DNA from 2 places in the Senegalia massiliensis genome. Region 1 is predicted to be linked to the other one. Evidence: predicted binding sites of a transcription regulator. Region 1 holds the regulator's gene; the other holds the start of a gene.
The links. The regulator NrdR, encoded in region 1, represses ribonucleotide reductase genes. The targets are predictions, from matches to a motif close to CACNANATNTNGTG.
Positions count from the first base shown of each region.

Region 1 (6,307 bases):
AAACTTTTTTGGAATTATCGAGAATTTGAAAGAGATTGAAGAAATCACTCATAATACTAAAAAAGCTAAGTTTATAACTTATGTTGACCCTATTTCATTAGGTGTTTTAAAATCTCCAGGTGATTTAGGTGCTGATATTGTAGTAGGAGAAGGTCAAAGCTTAGGTAATAAATTGAATTTTGGTGGTCCTACACTAGGGTTTATGGCAGTTAAGCAGAAATTAGCAAGAAAAATACCTGGAAGAATAGTAGGAGAAACAGTTGACAAGGATAATAAAAGATCATTTGTTCTTACTTTACAAGCTCGTGAACAACATATAAGAAGATATAAAGCTATATCAAATATATGTTCAAATCAAGGGCTAAATGCTTTAATGTCAGCAATATATTTAGTTACAATGGGTAAAGAAGGATTAAAAGAAGTTGCAATTCAATCTTTACAAAAAGCTCATTATGCATTTGATAAAATAACTGAAAGTGGTAAATTTAAACCAGTATTTAATAAACCATTTTTTAAAGAGTTTGCTGTTAAAAGTGATATAAAAGTTAATGAAGTAAATGAAAAGTTACTAGAAAATAAAATTCTTGGTGGTTATGATTTAGGTAAGGATTATAATGATATTGATAATTCAATATTGTTTGCAGTAACTGAAAAGAGAACTAAAGAAGAGATAGATAAATTAGTTTCCGTATTGGAGGTGCTATAATGAAAAATTATGATAAATTAATTTTTGAACTATCAAAAAAAGGTAGAAAGGCATATAGCCTTCCAAAAAATGATGTATTGGAAAAAGAAATAGAACAACTTATTCCAAAAGAATATTTAAGTGATAAAGATTTGGAACTTCCAGAAGTATCCGAATTAGATGTTGTAAGACATTATACTAATTTATCACAATTAAATTATAGTATTGATACAGGATTTTATCCATTAGGCTCCTGTACTATGAAATATAATCCAAAAATAAATGAAGATATGGCAAATATGGATAGTTTAACAAATATTCATCCTTATCAATCAGAAGATACTGTTCAAGGATCACTTGAGTTAATGTATAATCTATCTAATCATTTAGCTGAAATATCTGGAATGGATAGAGTTACTCTACAGCCAGCTGCTGGAGCTCATGGCGAATTAACAGGTATTATGCTTATAAAAGCATATCATAATGCAAATAATGATAATCATAGAACAAAAATAATAGTTCCAGATTCTGCTCATGGAACAAATCCTGCTACTGCTGCAATGGCAGGTTATGATATTGTAGAAGTAAAATCTTCAAATGAAGGCTTAGTAGATGTTGAAAATTTAAAGAAGATTTTAGATGATAAAGTGGCTGGACTTATGCTTACAAATCCAAATACATTAGGATTATTTGAAAAAGATATGAAAGAAATAGCAGGGCTTGTTCATGAAGCAGGAGGGCTTTTATATTATGATGGTGCAAATATGAATGCTATAATGGGAAGAGTAAGGCCAGGTGATATGGGATTTGACGTTATGCATTTTAATCTTCACAAAACTTTTTCAACTCCTCATGGAGGTGGAGGTCCAGGTAGTGGAGCTGTTGGAATAAAGGAACATTTAGCTAAATTCTTACCTGTACCTGTAGTGGAAAAGAAGAATGATAAATTTGTTTTAGATTATGATAGAAAAGAATCTATAGGAAAAGTAAAAGGGTTTTATGGTAATTATGCTGTTAATCTAAGGGCGTATACTTATATACTTGCTCTTGGAGGCAATGGATTAAAGAAAGTAAGTGAAACTGCAGTATTAAATGCAAATTATATGATGAATAAACTAAAAGAACATTATAACTTACCAATAAAAACAGTATGTAAACATGAGTTTGTATTAGCTGGTTTAAAAGAAGATAGTCTAGAAGTTAATACAATGGATGTAGCTAAAAGATTATTAGATTATGGTTATCATCCTCCTACTGTTTATTTCCCATTAATAGTTAAAGAAGCATTAATGATAGAACCTACAGAAACAGAGAGCAAAGAAACCTTAGATAACTTTATAGATGCTATGATTAAAATAGCAAAAGAAGCAGAAAGTAATCCTGAACTTCTAAAAGAAGCTCCTCATAATGCTCCAGTTAGAAGAGTGGATGAAGTTAGAGCAGCAAGAAATTTAAAATTAAAATGGAATTAAATTAGGTGGTGTTAATTTGCAAATTATAAATGGAAGAGAAGTTTCAAATAATATAAGAGAAGACTTACAGATTAAAATAAATGAACTTAAAGAAAAGGGGATTGTTCCAGGCCTTTCAGTAATAATAGTTGGAGAGAATCCTGCATCTCAATCCTATGTAAGAAGTAAAGATAAAGCATGTAAAAAATTAGGAATGAAATCTGAAGTTCACTCCTTAGATAAAGATGTTTCAGAGAGTGAATTATTAGATTTGATTGAGAAATTAAATAATGATGACACCATACATGGAATATTAGTACAATTACCATTACCTGCACATATAGATGAAAAAAAAGTAATTGAGAAAATATCTATTGAAAAAGATGTAGATGGATTTCATCCTATAAATGCAGGGAAATTACTTGTAGGAGAAGACACATTCATCCCTTGTACTCCTCATGGGATAATTAAACTTATAGAAAGTAATGACATTGATGTTGAAGGAAAAAGAGTAGTTGTACTAGGTAGAAGTAATATTGTAGGAAAACCAATTTCATTATTATTGTTACAAAAAAATGCTACAGTTACAATATGTCATTCTAGAACTAAAAACTTGAAAGAAATTACTAAAGAAGCAGATATACTTGTAGCTGCTATAGGAAAAGCAAATTTTGTAAAGCGTGACATGGTTAAAAAAGGTGCTACAGTTATAGATGTAGGTATCAATAGAGTAGATGGTAAATTAGCTGGAGATGTAGACTTTGAAGATGTAAAAGAAACTGTAGGTCATATTACACCAGTACCAGGTGGAGTTGGACCAATGACTATAACAATGTTAATTTACAATACTGTAAAATCAGCAATGAAAGTAAAAGGAGGAAAATAGATGAATTTTCCATATGGAAAAGAGCCAATAGTAGCATTGAAAGATATAATAAAACAATCAATAGAACAAAGGAAAAAAGACGCTTGTGATACTTGAAACATGGCAAGTGTACTTGCAAGCGCCTGGGGCGTTAAAGAGGAAGTAGAAGCTGAAAATTCTGAAGAAGTTAGAAAAACTTTTAAAGAAATTGAAGGCAAGAATATCAACCTCGATACTGGAGAAGAAGTTGAAATTTTAAAAGGTGATGTTAGAGAGAGAAAAGGAAAACATACATTAATTTTCAGATATAAATTAAATATTTAAATAATAAATCTCAGGGCTGCCTGAGATTTATTATTGTCTATTAGACAAAATAACTTATATAAATTATAATATATTTAGAATATAAATGTTTGGAGTGAATTATATGATATGCCCTTATTGCGAATATTATGAGACTAAAGTTGTAGATTCTAGACCTACAGAAGAAGGACATGCTATAAGAAGACGTAGAGAGTGTTCTAAATGTAATAAAAGATTTACAACTTATGAAAAAATTGAAGAAATACCTATTGTAGTGATTAAAAAAGATGGAACTAGACAACCATATAATAGAAATAAAGTTTTAAATGGTATTATTAGAGCCTGTGAAAAAAGACCTGTGTCTGTTGAGCAAATGGAAAAAATAGTAAATGACATTGAGAAATCTATTAGTAATTCTATGGAAAAAGAGATATCCACTACAAAAATAGGTCAAATGATTATGGAAAAGTTAAAGGATAAAGATGAAGTAGCTTATGTACGATTTGCTTCAGTATATAGACAGTTTAAAGATATTAATACTTTTATGGATGAATTAAAAAAATTACTTGATGAAAAGTAATTTTCATTCTAATAATTTAGAAGGTAGGTAAAGAAAATGAGTTATAAAAAAATATTAGTAGTAGATGATGAAGAACATATAGTGGAGCTGCTAAAATATAATTTAGAAAATAATAGTTATAATGTTATTACTGCATTTGATGGAGAAGAAGCATACAATAAAGCAATAGAGGAAAGTCCTGATTTGATTCTCCTAGATATTATGTTACCATTGCTAGATGGAGTTGAAGTATGTAAAAAATTAAAAAAGAATAAAACATCTGAAAATATTCCTATAATTATGTTAACTGCTAAATCAGAAGAAACTGATAAAGTTTTAGGGTTAGAGATAGGAGCAGATGATTATATGACAAAACCTTTCAATATTAGAGAATTAATTGCTAGAATAAAGGCTGTATTAAGAAGAACTAACAATAGTACGGAATCTAGCAAAGATATATTGAAAGTAGATAATATTATTATTGATATAGAAAGTTATGAAGTTAAGGTAGATAATGAAATTATAGATTTAACTTTTAAAGAATTTGAACTTTTAAAATTATTATCAGAAAATAGAGGAAAAGTTTTATCAAGAAACTTTTTGCTTGATAAAATATGGGGATATGATTTTTATGGAGAAACTAGAACTGTAGATGTTCATATAAGGCATTTAAGGAAAAAATTAAATCTTAAAGAGGATGTTATTGAAACCATAAGAGGTGTAGGCTATAAAATTAAATAAGGAGATATAAATGAAAAGAAGAGTATTTATAATTTTTTCTATATTAATTTTAATTGGAGTAATAGCTACTGGATCTTTATCAATAAGTTTAGTGAGAAAAAATTATATTGATAATATAGAAAAAAGAATGATATCTAACGCAAAGCTTATTAATTCATTTTTAAAGAATAATCTTAATGATTATATTGACTTAAATGAAATATCAGAAAAATATGCACAAGAAATAGATAGCAGGATAACAATTATAGACAAAAATGGAAATGTTGTAGGAGATTCTCATGCAAATATAGAAGATCTTAAAAGTCATATAAATAGACCCGAAATAAAAAAAGCTTTAAATGGCACGATAGGTATTAGTCAAAGATATAGTAATTCTCTTAATACTGAAATGTATTATGTATCTATTCCTTTCGAACAAGAAAATTCAAATATTGCTGCTATAAGATTATCTCTTCCTTTAAAATACATTAATAAATACACAAAAAAAATATATATGAATATTATAATTTCAGCATTTACTGGTCTTTTTATAGCTATAATATTAGCCATAAGATATATTAATAAATTAACTTATCCCATAGAACAATTTACTAAAGTAACAAGAAATATTAGTAAAGGAAATTATGGTGAAAAAGTTAGGATTAATAATGATGATGAACTAGGGATATTAGCAGAAAGCTTTAATATTATGAGTATAGAATTAAGTGAAAAGATAGAAGAACTTAAAAATAGTAATACAAACTTAAGAGCAATACTCAAGAGTATGTTAAATGGTGTTATTGCATTAGATACAAATAATAATATTATGTATATAAATCCATCAGCTGAAAAAATGTTTTCTATAAAAAATGAATTGGTTAGGAATCAAAGTTTATTTGAAGTCATTCAAAATACAAAATTAAATAGTGATTTAGAAGATTTACTGTATAAAGATAATAAAGAAAGTATAGAAATTTATATTAATCATCCTTTAACTAATATTTTAAAAGTATATACAAGTCCAATAACATACCAAGATAATCCAAATAGAAAAATAGGTACACTTATAATATTGGAAGATATAACTGAGATGAGAAAACTTGAAACTATGAGAAAAGATTTTGTAGCTAATGTTAGTCACGAATTAAAAACTCCTCTCACTTCTATAAAAGGATTTATAGAAACATTAAAATCAGGAGCAGTAGAGGATGAAAATTTAAGAAATAAGTTTTTAAATATTATTGATGAAGAAACTTATAGATTAAATAATCTAATTGAAGATTTATTAATACTTACAGATATAGAAAATAGTAAGAATAAAATAAAGCATGAAATTATCAATCCTAATATATCTATAAATGAAGTTATACAATTTCTAACTGAACTAGCAGTTGAAAAGAATATTACAATTATAGATAAAGTAAATGGTAATTTACCAGATATATATGGAAATAGAGGTTGGTTTAAGCAGATGCTTATAAATTTAATTGATAATGCTATAAAATATACTAAACCAAATGGACAGATAACAATAACTGCATATAATGTAAGTGATCAATTAATTATTTCAATAAAAGATACTGGGATAGGAATAGAAAAAGAATATTTAGATAGATTATTTGAAAGGTTTTTTAGAGTTGATAAAGCACGCTCAAAAAAGATTGCTGGTACAGGTTTAGGTCTTGCTATAGTAAAGCATATTGTAATTCAATTTAATGGAGATA
Region 1 covers NZ_QXXA01000007.1:148,305-154,611, reverse strand. Annotated here, with positions in the region: gene gcvPA (aminomethyl-transferring glycine dehydrogenase subunit GcvPA) at 1-706, shown strand, start outside; gene gcvPB (aminomethyl-transferring glycine dehydrogenase subunit GcvPB) at 706-2,157, shown strand; gene folD (bifunctional methylenetetrahydrofolate dehydrogenase/methenyltetrahydrofolate cyclohydrolase FolD) at 2,174-3,022, shown strand; gene D3Z33_RS07845 (hypothetical protein) at 3,122-3,325, shown strand; gene nrdR (transcriptional regulator NrdR) at 3,429-3,884, shown strand; gene D3Z33_RS07835 (response regulator) at 3,921-4,604, shown strand; gene pnpS (two-component system histidine kinase PnpS) at 4,615-6,307, shown strand, end outside.

Region 2 (4,130 bases), on a different contig from region 1:
TTAACCATATCTTGCCATCCAGTTAAGGAGCAACCTATAAGCTTATCTCTTTGTTGAACTCTATCCCATTTTGGAAGTTCTAATTCTACACAAGTCATTCTATAACCTGCTCTTGCAGATAACCTTTGAGCTTCTTTTAATCCTTCTATATCAAGATTTCCATTTTTATCTACAAATGAATATACATTAATAGTAGTTAGATTACATAATCCTCTAGAGTCAAGTAATATTTCTCCACATGGATTAACTCCATTCATATTTGGTCTTCTCTTTGCACCAGCTACTTCATTTACCCAACCTGGTTCTCCTGAATATCTCATTTTTTCTAATTGCCAATGTAATCGTTCACGACTTGGTTTTTCCTTATAGTATATTGAGTTATTACTCATTTGTCTATGGATTATATCTTTATCAACTATCCATTGACCATCAATTTGTTTATATAGATTTGTTTTTGCATCTATTGCTTCTTTATCTTCTGGATCTACTAATACTATTTCTGCTGTTCTTCTAACCAATTATGTTCAAGTATGTTCGTTATACATACCCCGTAGAATTAACTACTGCTATATGTTACCATATAGTTCAGACCATATCTTGACAAAATAATTTTGCCCTCTCCGTTTCGATTTAAGGGATTCTCACCCACCACTTGGCCCTACTCTACTCGCTTATTAGCTTTTTAGCTATGCTTTCGATGGTCGTTGCACCTTCCTATAATTTACTTCAATCGCTTTATTTCTAAACCTTCATAAACTGAATTTGGCGTTTTCTTTTTATAATTAAGTATTCCACCATTCATATAGATTCTTGAAAAAGCTATTCCAAACTTTTTTTCACATTCTTTGTATGTTAAAATTTCTTTTTTGTCAGGTGAATATGTAATTTCATACATTTTAGAATTTGGATGATTAAATCCTTTTTTGCCAAACATCCCATTCTTTTCACCTTCAATAAGAATTCCATTTTTATACATAGGATTATCTTTTCCAAATCTAGCGCCTTTTCCCCTTCTATTCTTAGAAATTCTTTCTTTTGTTTCTTCATTATGTCTCTTACCATAGAAAGGATTGTTTTCACCAGAAAAATCTATATTTTGTGTTCTCATACCATTTTTATCCCCATAGTGAGGATTTTGTGCTGTAGGATTTAAAAAACCTTCGGCAAATCCTGTACCTCCATTAGTAAAATTACACTTTGCTTGACCTATAGCTTTTAAATCAGCTATTCTTTCTATTTCTTCTTTACAAGCTTCTTCATTAGTTAACTTTTGTTTATAAAGACGAACAGCACAATTATATTTGTTATAAATATTCATGAAGTATTTACTACGATTGTGTAATTCAAACCTTCTTAATTCTGTACCTTTTCCAACATAAAAAATCTCAAATGTATCAATTATAAACCATTCATATACATAAAATTTCTTTTCTGGCACATTTTCACCTCCGATTTGTGATAGAGATGAAGTAATTTATAGGCTTGGCTCATGATTGTCCTTTTAAAAAGGAGTTCCCATGAATTAAAAGAGTTTTTTTAGTTGGAAGCATATGAAAGTTTACCACCAACAACTACATTTTCTCCAATTATATTAGCTATATCTAAGCAATCAATTGGTCTAAGTTTTATCTTTTTCTCTCCAAATATAATTCCTAATTTGTTTATAACTTTATCTATTTTAGAGAACATATTTTTAAGACTTTGATGTCCACTAGCAGTACCACCAAATGTTTTAAGTTTTTCTCCTTGTGGTCTTACATTATCATAGTTTACTATTATTGTAGTTATATTTCTATATTCATTACTTGAAATAAGTTTAAAGTAATAATCTAAAGATTGAACCCATCCTTCTTTACTATCTCCTACAATAATTTTTGCAGTATCATTGTGGAAAAATTCAAGACTTGTGCTATCTTCTCTCTCATGTTTAGGAATTGGTGTATAATCTTCATTTATAAGTTCATAATTTGATCTTACTTTTGGTAAAAGCTTTACGTCATCTCTTAACACTCTTACTCCTACTCCAGAACCTACCATTAGAAGATAAAATAAATCTCTAAATGATTCAAAGTCCTCTATTACTTGGAATGAACAATTATAATTAGCCATAGGGTAATGTTTTGCAACTGGAGTATTACCTACCCAGAATGTTCTACCAGATAAAAATTGTCTTAAATTATATATATTATCATATAATTTTTCTGCCTCTTCTCTTGTAGTAGGTACAAGGCTACAATTATATTCTACAGCACGTCTTACAGTTTCCCACCAATACTCACGTCTACTTTCTTCTGGAATCCATCTAGAATATGTTCTATAATATATAAATTCTCCTAATTGTTTCATAGGCGATGGTTTATGTTTATATTCACTTATAAAATCATCTGTGAGTAAACGTACCTCTTTTTTCTTTGATGATCTTCTTTTACCCTTTTCAAATCTATATATTATGTACCTTTTTGCTACATCTTTTCTAGGGCTATCCATCAGTTCATGCTCTACCATATCTTGTATATCTTCTACAAATACATTCATATCTCTTTGAAGTATTTTTTCTTCAATACTATCAGTAATTGTTTTACTTAAATCTTCATCTATACCTTTTTTTGTTTCTGCCATAGCATTTTCTATAGCTCTTTTAATTTTATTTGCATTAAAAGGTACCAAAGATTTATCTCTTTTCATTACACTAATCATGACAAACCTCCTAAATCTTAATATAATATATTTTACCCTATATATATGGGCAAAAACAAAATATACACAATATTTTGTGTATATTTTTATTTTTATTACTACATATAGTATTTTATCATGACTTTATATTAATAGCAATACTTATTAATTAAATTAACTTATTCTTTTTCTAAAGCACCTTCTGTATATCTATTTGCAGCATTCCATAGTATCCATTCTTCAAGACCTGAATCATAAGTAGCCTTTATCTGAGCTCTAACTTGTTCAGGACCATATGTTATATAATTAGAACCATATGCACTTTTAAGCCAAGGGGCAGAAAAATCTTGTAACCATGGTCTTATTTTAGCTCTTTCTTCTTTAGGTATAGTGTCTAATCTTTCTACAGCTTGATCCATAGCTTTATTTACTATTTCATAAGGTTTAGTATCAGGATAATCTACACCATAGAACCCTAATCCATAATGTGATGGATAAACCATGGGACTTAGAATATCAGTATTTGCACCTAGTAACTCTAGCTGTTGACCTATTGTAGAATCTCCTTTAACTGCTATTATATCTCCAAAAACATCTGCTGATACAACTACGCCCTTATCATGAAGTCTCTCTCTTGCATAATCTAAAAATTCTTTTATAGCATCCGCTTTAGATTTATCTTTTCCTGCTTGTCCATAATCTATATTTCCTCTATCTCCATCAGTAGGAAATCTTACATAGTCAAATTGTATTTCTTTAAATCCCATAAGTGCTGCTTCTTCTGCTAATTGAATTGGATATTCCCACGAATCTTTATTATACGGATCTAACCATGCATTACCTTTGTTATCTCTCCAAACTCCTCCTGATTTATTCTTTATAGCTAAATCAGGTCTAGCAGATCCAATAACTTTATCTTTAAAAGTAACTATTCTTGCTATTGGATATATGTCATTATCAATAATTTCTTTCATTCGTTTACTAAAAAAATCCCTATCATTCATTATAACAACTTCATTAGCTCCAGCTTCTATTGCAAGAGGTACATCAGATTTATATGAAAGCATTCCTCCATCATCTTTTACATCAATAACCATTGAATTTATCTCAGTTCTATTAGCTAAGTCTAATAATTCATTATATTTAGTTGGATGTCCATATGAATGTCCTGTTACAAATATACCTTTTACTTTTTTATCTTGCTTATATAAACCCCAATCTGTAGATGGCTGAGATATGTACCCATCTTCATTTATATTAGTAAATTTGTTTTCATCTGCAATAACTTTATTTGGCATAAATGAGAAAGTAAAAGCTGAAAATGATAAGCCTAAAATTAAACCACTTGTTACTACTTTTTTTCTTATGTTATTCATATTATTCTCCTTTATACTATATTTAATATTATTTTATTATATCTAATATATCTTGTACCGTATCTAAGATATACTTTC
Region 2 covers NZ_QXXA01000018.1:602-4,731, reverse strand. Annotated here, with positions in the region: gene D3Z33_RS14375 (hypothetical protein) at 1-518, opposite strand, end outside; gene D3Z33_RS17140 (NUMOD3 domain-containing DNA-binding protein) at 722-1,438, opposite strand; gene D3Z33_RS14365 (ATP cone domain-containing protein) at 1,537-2,697, opposite strand; gene D3Z33_RS14360 (putative glycoside hydrolase) at 2,856-4,052, opposite strand; gene D3Z33_RS14355 (thioredoxin family protein) at 4,081-4,130, opposite strand, start outside.
Region 2: a site for NrdR is predicted at 2,763-2,776, ahead of D3Z33_RS14365 (ATP cone domain-containing protein). Genes of this name have one in related genera too.